Regions from separate parts of the Enterovibrio sp. QJM3NY_24 genome, predicted to be linked through region 1. Evidence: predicted binding sites of a transcription regulator. Region 1 holds the regulator's gene; the other holds the start of a gene.

The links. The regulator PurR, encoded in region 1, represses purine synthesis genes. The targets are predictions, from matches to a motif close to TNANGNAAACGTTTNCNTNA.
Region 2: purM (phosphoribosylformylglycinamidine cyclo-ligase) is a predicted target of PurR. The motif match lies at 2,119-2,138, and genes of this name have one in related genera.

Annotation. Positions count from the first base shown of each region.
Region 1 covers NZ_CM173519.1:2,057,583-2,062,011, reverse strand. Annotated here, with positions in the region: gene AC3CIC_RS09025 (TfoX/Sxy family DNA transformation protein) at 866-1,459, opposite strand; cyclic di-GMP riboswitch class I at 1,575-1,669, opposite strand; gene purR (HTH-type transcriptional repressor PurR) at 1,983-2,993, opposite strand; gene torD (molecular chaperone TorD) at 3,473-4,120, opposite strand; gene torA (trimethylamine-N-oxide reductase TorA) at 4,213-4,429, opposite strand, start outside.
Region 2 covers NZ_CM173519.1:2,819,431-2,823,859, forward strand. Annotated here, with positions in the region: gene AC3CIC_RS12470 (uracil-xanthine permease family protein) at 46-1,287, shown strand; gene upp (uracil phosphoribosyltransferase) at 1,393-2,019, opposite strand; gene purM (phosphoribosylformylglycinamidine cyclo-ligase) at 2,199-3,242, shown strand; gene purN (phosphoribosylglycinamide formyltransferase) at 3,245-3,880, shown strand; gene AC3CIC_RS12490 (class II glutamine amidotransferase) at 3,993-4,429, opposite strand, start outside.

The DNA.
Region 1 (4,429 bases):
ACGAATGCATGTTGGTTGAATTTTCGAGTTATAGCGGTGACTTATCGTTGGTTTAAAGAATGGTCGTCACGACAGCCTGAAAGACGCAGAGAAGCCATAAACTAGAGGCAGTACTTAGAATACTGAACAATAAGCAAAGACAAAGGAACAATGGCTAGGGTAGTTGCACCGCCGATATGGTAGTTCCTGTGCCAATATCGCTGCGCGAAACTGTTCATTTTTAAACCCCATATAACAACGGTCGCGTTAATGCCAAAGAAGACAATGACCAAAATCGTTAAAAATGAAGGGGCAAACATACCCTGTTCAAGGGCTGCATAAAACGAGATCGGCAATAAGAAGCAAAAAAACACTGCCCACTTGAATCGTCTAGGCCATTTGCGAAAATGGTCTCGAAATATTCTGTCTATTTGATCGGGAAACGGCTTGCTGTAATGCATCTCATTGTTGCCATTCATCTATCTTGTCTTTTTGGCTTAGTTCAAATTTCGAACAATTGATAATCAACTGAGTGCATTTGTTGTCATCAATGTGACATGTGTCACATTAATGGTGTTCTTGAGGTTTTTTGGCGGTTTAATACAGATCTGAAGAAATGAGAGTATTTTTGACTGAAAACATAGCTTGTCCCGCAGCCAATAAGCAATGGAACATGATGTTATTTTCGGTTTAGTGAGCCTTATTGTCGTAAAAATGCAGTAGGAAGTGTCATGTTTTGAGTGTGAATACAGTATGGAGTGCGATTAGGTTGGCGTTGATAGGGTACTGGTGACAATTAAAACTGAGAAAATGGATATCTAGACCAGTCAGAACAATCTCAAAAAGGAGTGTTGTACTGACTGGATGAAAGCTGGGTTTTGAGGCGTTACTGGTGCAAGGTTTGCAAAAGTTCGTCACGGCGTTGAGGCGTAATCACTGACCAGTGTTTACCTTCTATCGCGCCTTCCAGTGCCCAAAGTAGCTCAAGGCTAAGCGTGTCTTGGTGTGATTTCTGCAAAGCTCGATAAGCTCTCACGGCGCCCTGTGTTTGCAACTGTTCGACAGAATCGATACCTGCTTTTTTTAGCATTCGCTCTGTGGCGAGTCGCAAGTTTGGCAGATCTTTGATACGCGTTGGCGCCGCCGTCTTTTTTTCTTGCTGATCGTCTCTGGCAATGGTGAGTGCTGTCGTGGCATAGGCCATTAACTCGTCAGATTTTACCCACCAATTTTCAGGCACAGCATAGTATTTAGTCACAACAGGGAAGCCGCGTTTTTTGTAGACGTAAGGGCTCATCGCCAGATGTTTGAATTCAGCTTCATTCGTTTGACCAGCACGAAGGTGAAGCTGATCATTAACAACCAGTGCGAACATCGTCTCATCGCAAAATACACCAAACCCACCAAACATAGAGCGGGATTTGATTTTGCCAAGGCATTCGAAGAACTTCAGTGTGTTTTTTAGCGTTGGTTTATCCATGTGACTAATTCTCAATCAATACGTTCCTGGATGAATGGTCAAGGAGCAACGTAGCAAAGCTAATTCAGAGAATTGTCAACGAACCAGAAATATCCGGTATGTGAATGCTAACGTCATCGGTAGCTCCGCTACCACCAACACATAAAATCAGTGTTGTGAGGCCGGAAGCTTTGCGTCCCACGCTTTCGCGATGGTTTGCCTTTTTCTTGACGGGTTTTAGCTTAACTGAATCGCATCATTTTGTCGTTATTGCTGGTCTCATAAAGTGTGATCTTGGTTCAGATAGAATCTTATTGATGTGATTGATAATATCCGGTTGTCTTTGTAATTGAAGTATTTTTGACCAAGATGACTACTTTATAGCTGGGTTTAAGGGTAGCACTAGAAAACTAGGCAATTTACCCTTTAAGAGGTGAGTCGCAATAATGAGGTTGAGTCAGTCGGAAAACTTGCCAGTTAATAAAAAAAGCCCAACCGCAAAAAGTGGTCGGGCTTTTAGAGAAGTACCGCGAGAGCGCGTATTTTACTCGGCGTTGATATTTTTCACCGAACTGCGAATGATGAGCTCTGGTTGCATAACAAAAATCTGCTGTTCGTTCTCTTTATTGGCGAGACGTTCCAATAACAGTTTGATTGCAGTTTTACCCAGTCGATTTTTCGGCTGATGAATTGTCGTCAACGGTGGTGAGAAAAATGCGGCTAGATCAATGTTATCGTAGCCAATAACAGAAATGTCGTTAGGAATGTCTAACCCGGCCTGACGGAAGGTACTGATTGCAGCCAGTGCCATGATGTCATTAAAGCAAAAAACAGCCGTTGGGCGGTCTTCTTGGGCCAATAATGCTTTTGCCGCTTCAACTGCGGAGTCACACTCAAAATCGGCTTCTACAATCCAGTTCGGATTTTCTTCAATGCCAGCTTCTGCCAACGCAGTTCTAAAGCCTGCCAAGCGCGTCTGACAGGTGAGTTTATCTAACTGACCTGAAATACAGCCGATTTTGGTATGGCCGTTGTCTACAAAGTACTTGGTCGCGATATAGCCACCGAGTTCGGCATTGTCTTGAATGCAGTCGGTGTTGACATGTTGCGTGCCCCAATCCATCACAACCATCGGCAGATCTTTCTTTTTCTCTAATAGAATAAGAAGTTCTTCATTCAAGTCAGAACACATCACCAACAGGCCATCTACGCGTTTTTCTGCCAACATGCGCAGGTAGTCGCGTTGCTTCGCTAAGTTACCTTCGGTGTTACACAAGATAAGCGTGTAGCCTTCTTTGTAGCAGTATTCTTCTACCCCATGTACAACTTCCGCAAAGAACGGATTGGTAGATTTGGTGACCAGCATGCCAATCGTGCGCGTTGAGTTACATTTCAAGCTGCGCGCAACTGCACTCGGTGCATAGTTTAAGTCGTCGACTGCGGCCCATACTTTCTTGGTTGTGTTTTCTGCGACAAAGCGTGTTTTATTGATCACGTGTGAAACGGTTGTCGTAGATACACCAGCCATGCGTGCGACATCTTTAATTGTTGCCATTGGGTAATCTTCTTATCGTTTTCATTAGCAGCTTGAGAAATAGTGGCTGCTCAACATGTTTACGCCGCTATGCTAAGCGGCGTAATGGATTCGTTCTTTCTATAGGCGGAGAGACGGACTCTCATCCCCTTGTCGTCGAGGTTTCATCGACACTGCCAGCAACTTGCTTTCCATCAAGTGTGGGAGAAGGGGGGAACGCTGCGGCGGCACTATGACGAGGCGTTTGTAATGTTACAGAAATTTCTCAATGCCAATCGCTTGCGTTCACAGTTTACTGGCTCATGACCGCGCCCGCAATTATTCAATTGAAGCGACTCGCGTAAGCTTGATGCGTATCAAGCTTGCGAAATAGCGGGTTTTTTCTGTTTTCCAAGCTCAAAAAAAGAAAAAACCGGGCTTGCCCGGCTTCATTTATCATAACCAAACACTTCAAAATGCTTGTTTAGCGAGAATTTGTTTGGGTATAGATAGGCACCTTTTTATTCGCCTTTAAGGAACAAAAGATCCAGTGTGATAAATGCAGTGAGCAATGCACCAGCGGCTTTATAAAAACCGAATTGATCAAACTGGTTTAGCGATTTTTGGAAACTACCTAGCCACGGCATGACCATGGTTTCCAAAAATATTTGCTGTTCTTGCATCATGGATTCTTGTTGGTCTTCTTCGGTTTCCTTGTTGGCAAGAATGACCAAGTTCCCTATGAAATCAAGCACAACCGCAAGATGGTCAAACGGTTCATTGAAATCTTTACGTTGAGCAATGCCGTACTTTTCCATCCATTGACCCATCTCTTGCGCGGGCTTATCGTTCAACAGACCGGTTTCACCAATATAAATAGACGCATAAGGCAATGCGCCTGTTTTTGGTGTACTGAGGAATAAACCACAGAAATCAGCGGCTAGCTCGAGTTGTGCATCTTCGCGGAGCTTTAGCGCGGCAAGCGCGTTGCGAAATTCAACGATCGGTGCTTTCAATTCCTCGGTCATGGCTAACGCGGAAAAATAGTTATCCATGTTGCTGCCGTGGTAATTATTCAAATCATCTTGCGTTAATTCACTGGCGAAAAGGGAAGACATCCACCAGTAAAATTCTGCACGTTGTTCGTTAATGGCAATAAATTCTTGCATTGTCATTCCGTTAGTTGAAAAAAAGCACTTTAAGTCTATCTAACATAGAGCAAAAAAGGGCAGCTAAGCTGCCCTTTTCTTCATACTGTCTCTTATGCGATATCCATCGCCGGGAACAGTGGGTTAACGCCGTCAACGTTGATTGGGCCGTTGAAGCCTGTTACTGCAGGTGCTTCACCAGTGTACTTCTCAATCTCAACCAGTGCTGTATGCGCAGAGGTTGCTTGCGCTAACTTAGAGGTGCCGATGTCTACAGTCAGTACGTTTGGATCGCCGTAAGTACAAAGTGTACCCGGCTTGCCGCCTTCA
Region 2 (4,429 bases), 760 kb from region 1:
TTCATGATAGTATCCGCCGATTTTTTTATTTCAGGAAGGAGCGTCATGATGCAATTCTTACTCGGAGCACAAATGTTATTTGTAGCCTTCGGCGCGTTAGTACTGGTTCCGCTACTCACCGGACTAGACCCTAACGTCGCGTTGTTTGGTGCTGGTGTCGGCACTCTGCTTTTCCAACTCGTGACAAAACGCTCCGTCCCCATTTTCCTCGCGTCCTCTTTTGCTTTCATCGCACCTATCATGTTTGGCGTTCAAACTTGGGGTATTCCTGCCACCATGGGCGGCCTAATGGTAGCTGGGGTGGTTTATGTCATCATGGGTGGCATCATTAAAGTCAGAGGTGTTGGCTTTATCCACAAACTACTTCCACCTGTAGTGGTTGGCCCCGTGATCATGGTCATTGGCCTTGGTTTAGCCCCAGCAGCCGTCAATATGGCACTGGGGAAATCAGGTGACGGCGCATTTCAGTTAGTTGATGGGTCAGTCGCGCTTTGGATTTCAGGTATTTCACTGGCAACGACCATCGCGATGTCTGTATTCGCCAAAGGCTTCTTCAGGCTAGTGCCTATTTTGGCCGGTATTATTTCAGGCTATGTGACAGCATTATTCTTTGGCGTGGTCGACTTTTCACCGGTACTGAACGCCGCTTGGCTCGCCATGCCTGCCTTTACCGCGCCTGCATTTAACATTAACGCGATTCTGTTCATGATCCCTGTTGCCATTGCCCCTGCCGTTGAACATGTGGGTGACATGCTGGCAATATCGAATGTCACCGGTAAAGACTACCTGAAAAAACCAGGCCTGCACCGCACCATGGCGGGCGATGGTGTGGCAACTATAGCCGCATCCATGTTTGGCGCTCCACCAAATACTACCTACAGTGAAGTGACTGGCGCGGTCATGCTGACACGTGCATTCAACCCAGCCATCATGACGTGGGCAGCAGTTACCGCCATTATCTTGGCATTTGTCGGTAAATTGGGCGCAGTGCTGCAAACTATTCCAGTTCCTGTCATGGGCGGCATCATGATCTTGCTGTTTGGCTCAATTGCCACTGTCGGCCTTAACACCTTGATCAAAAATCAGGTCGATTTGCACAAAGCCCGTAATCTGACCATTGTGGCGGTCACGCTGGTATTTGGTATCGGTGGCATGGCATTTGGTATTGGTGAATTCAGCCTACAAGGCATCAGCCTTTGCGGTATCGTCGCTATCTTGCTGAACCTTATTCTGCCGCATGACATGGGTGAAACCCACGTTGTTGATAATGCACAGATGGAAGACTAAGCCTCTGAGCGCATTTCACTAAGCACAAAAAAAGGCTTCCCTCGGGAAGCCTTTTTCACATATCGCGTTTCCGCTTTCGATTACATTCGCACGATTACCGCACGATTACTTAGTACCGAAAATCTTGTCGCCTGCATCACCCAAGCCAGGAACGATGTAGCCTTTGTCATTCAGCTTTTCATCGATTGCAGCGGTGTACAGTTCAACGTCTGGGTGCGCTTTTTCCAAGGCATCAAGACCTTCAGGTGCCGCAACCAGAACCAATACTTTGATGTTGTCACAACCATTTTCTTTCAGCAGATCGATCGTCGCGATCATTGAACCACCGGTTGCTAACATTGGGTCAACCACCAGCGCCATACGCTCTTCAATGTTGCTTGCGAGCTTGTGGAAGTAAGGCACAGGCTCTAGCGTTTCTTCATCGCGGTAAATACCAACAACACTGATGCGTGCACTTGGAATGTGCTCCAATACGCCGTCCATCATGCCCAGACCTGCACGCAGGATTGGCACAACCGTCACTTTCTTACCTTTGATCTGGTCAACTTCAACCGGGCCGTTCCAGCCTTCAATAGTGACTTTTTCCGTTTCGAAATCTGATGTTGCTTCGTACGTTAGCAGGCTGCCAACTTCGGTCGCTAATTCACGGAAACGCTTGGTGCTGATATCACCTTCACGCATCAAACCGATTTTATGCTTAACCAGTGGGTGCTTAACCTCAACGACTTTCATGACAGACTCCTGAAAAAAACAAATTCCCCGCATTATACACAAGAAAAATGGGTGGAATAGTTACATACAACCAGTTGCGGTTTTTTGCTGCAATTTGCCTTACGCAAACGTTTTCCTTTTTAGAATGTCGCTGTTAAAATGGCGCGGCTTTTAAGTCCACAACTCGGTAAGGATCCCCAGTGAGCGATAATAAGTCTTCTCTAAGCTACAAAGATGCAGGTGTAGATATCGATGCAGGCAACGCCCTGGTCGACAGAATCAAAGGCGTAGTTAAGCGCACTCGTCGTCCTGAAGTGATGGGTGGTATCGGTGGCTTCGGCGCACTTTGTGAACTGCCTACGAAATACAAACATCCGGTACTGGTATCAGGTACTGACGGTGTAGGCACCAAACTTCGCCTAGCGATGGATCTGAAAAAACACGACACTATTGGTATTGATCTGGTCGCGATGTGTGTCAACGACCTGATTGTTCAAGGTGCAGAACCGCTATTTTTCCTTGATTATTACGCAACAGGTAAGCTGGATATTGATACCGCAGCAAGTGTTGTTACGGGTATTGGTGAAGGTTGCTTGCAATCAGGCTGTGCACTGATCGGTGGTGAAACCGCTGAAATGCCAGGTATGTACGAAGGTGAAGATTACGACGTGGCAGGTTTCTGCGTCGGCGTTGTGGAAAAAGAAGACATTATTGATGGGACGAAAGTCAGCGCTGGCGATGCCATCATTGCTATCGCTTCATCAGGCCCTCACTCAAACGGTTACAGCTTGGTTCGCAAAATCATCGAAGTGTCTAACGCCGATGTCAATGCAGAACTGGACGGTAAAACGCTAGGTGAGCATCTGCTAGAGCCTACCCGCATTTATGTGAAGCCTGTTTTGAAGATGTTGGAAACCTGCGATGCGCATGCGATTTCTCACATCACCGGTGGTGGTTTCTGGGAAAATATCCCTCGCGTATTGCCGCAAGGCACTAAAGCAGTTATCGACGGCAACAGCTGGGAATGGCCAGCGATCTTCACGTGGCTACAAGAAAACGGCAACGTAACGGATCATGAAATGTACCGCACCTTCAACTGTGGTGTAGGCCTGATTGTTGCTCTACCGGCAGAACAAGCTCAACAAGCGATCGATATTCTGAATCAAGAAGGCGAAAACGCGTGGTTGTTAGGCAACATTGAAAACGCTGCCGCTGGTGAAGAACAGGTAGAGATCAAGGGGTAACCATGAAAAAGCTGGTTGTTCTGGTTTCAGGGAATGGTTCTAACCTTCAAGCAATTATCGATCGCTGTCATGACAGAAATGACATGCATATCGCGGCGGTGATTGCGAACAAAGAAGAGGTCTATGGGCTAACACGCGCAACGGATGCGGGTATTGATGCAGTCGTGGTTGCCAGTAAAGGCATGACTGATCGCAGTCAATACGACAACCAGTTAATGGCGACCATTGATGAGTACGCGCCTGATTTAATCGTACTTGCGGGCTTTATGCGTATTTTGACACCGGCGTTTGTTCGTCACTATGAAGGCAAGATGTTAAACATCCACCCTTCACTGTTACCCAAATACCCGGGGTTAAATACCCACCAGCGCGCGATTGATGCAGGCGATACCGAACATGGCACGTCAGTACACTTTGTTACCGAAGAACTAGATGGTGGCCCTGTTATTCTTCAGGCGCGTGTACCTATCTTTGAAGACGACAATGCAGACAATGTCTTTGCTCGTATTCAAGAGCAAGAGCATCGCATCTACCCTCTTGTCATTGAATGGTTCTGCCAAGGTAGGCTTGAAATGACCGAAGGTAATGCCGTGTTAGACAGTGCAACGCTCGGCCTGCATGGCTATGCGTTTGAGTAACTGAAGCTATTTTATTATTCAATAACGCCGTGCTCAGCGAAAATTAGCGAACAAAAAACGCGCCCATTCAGTGGCGCGTTTTTTTATATCTCAGGTTTTCTATCAAAGTTCCCTAAGCGTTTTGTACTGCACTCATCTTCTGCGCGATTTCTGCCTGATTACAGGTAATCACCTCACCCAAATGAAACACACAATATTCACCCGGCTGCATTTTATGCCAGGTTTCATTGTTGGTCAGTGGTTGAGTGGCGATCACTGTGACGACATCATTCGGCGTGGTTTCTTGCTGAAAATCCACCGTCACTTCTTCGTCAATTAAACTGGCTTTGCCAAATGGAGCGCGGCGCGTTATCGAGTGCAGATTATTGGTGCAATACGCCATGACATAATCACCATCACTGAACAGCATGTTGAATACCCCCAGTTCACGGAGTGTGTCACAACGGCTCGCGATAAAGCGAAACACTTCCGTCATGTCTTCAGGCTTGTCCGAATAGTGCTTTTCGATCTCACACAGCAGCCAACAAAATGCCTTTTCACTGTCCGTTT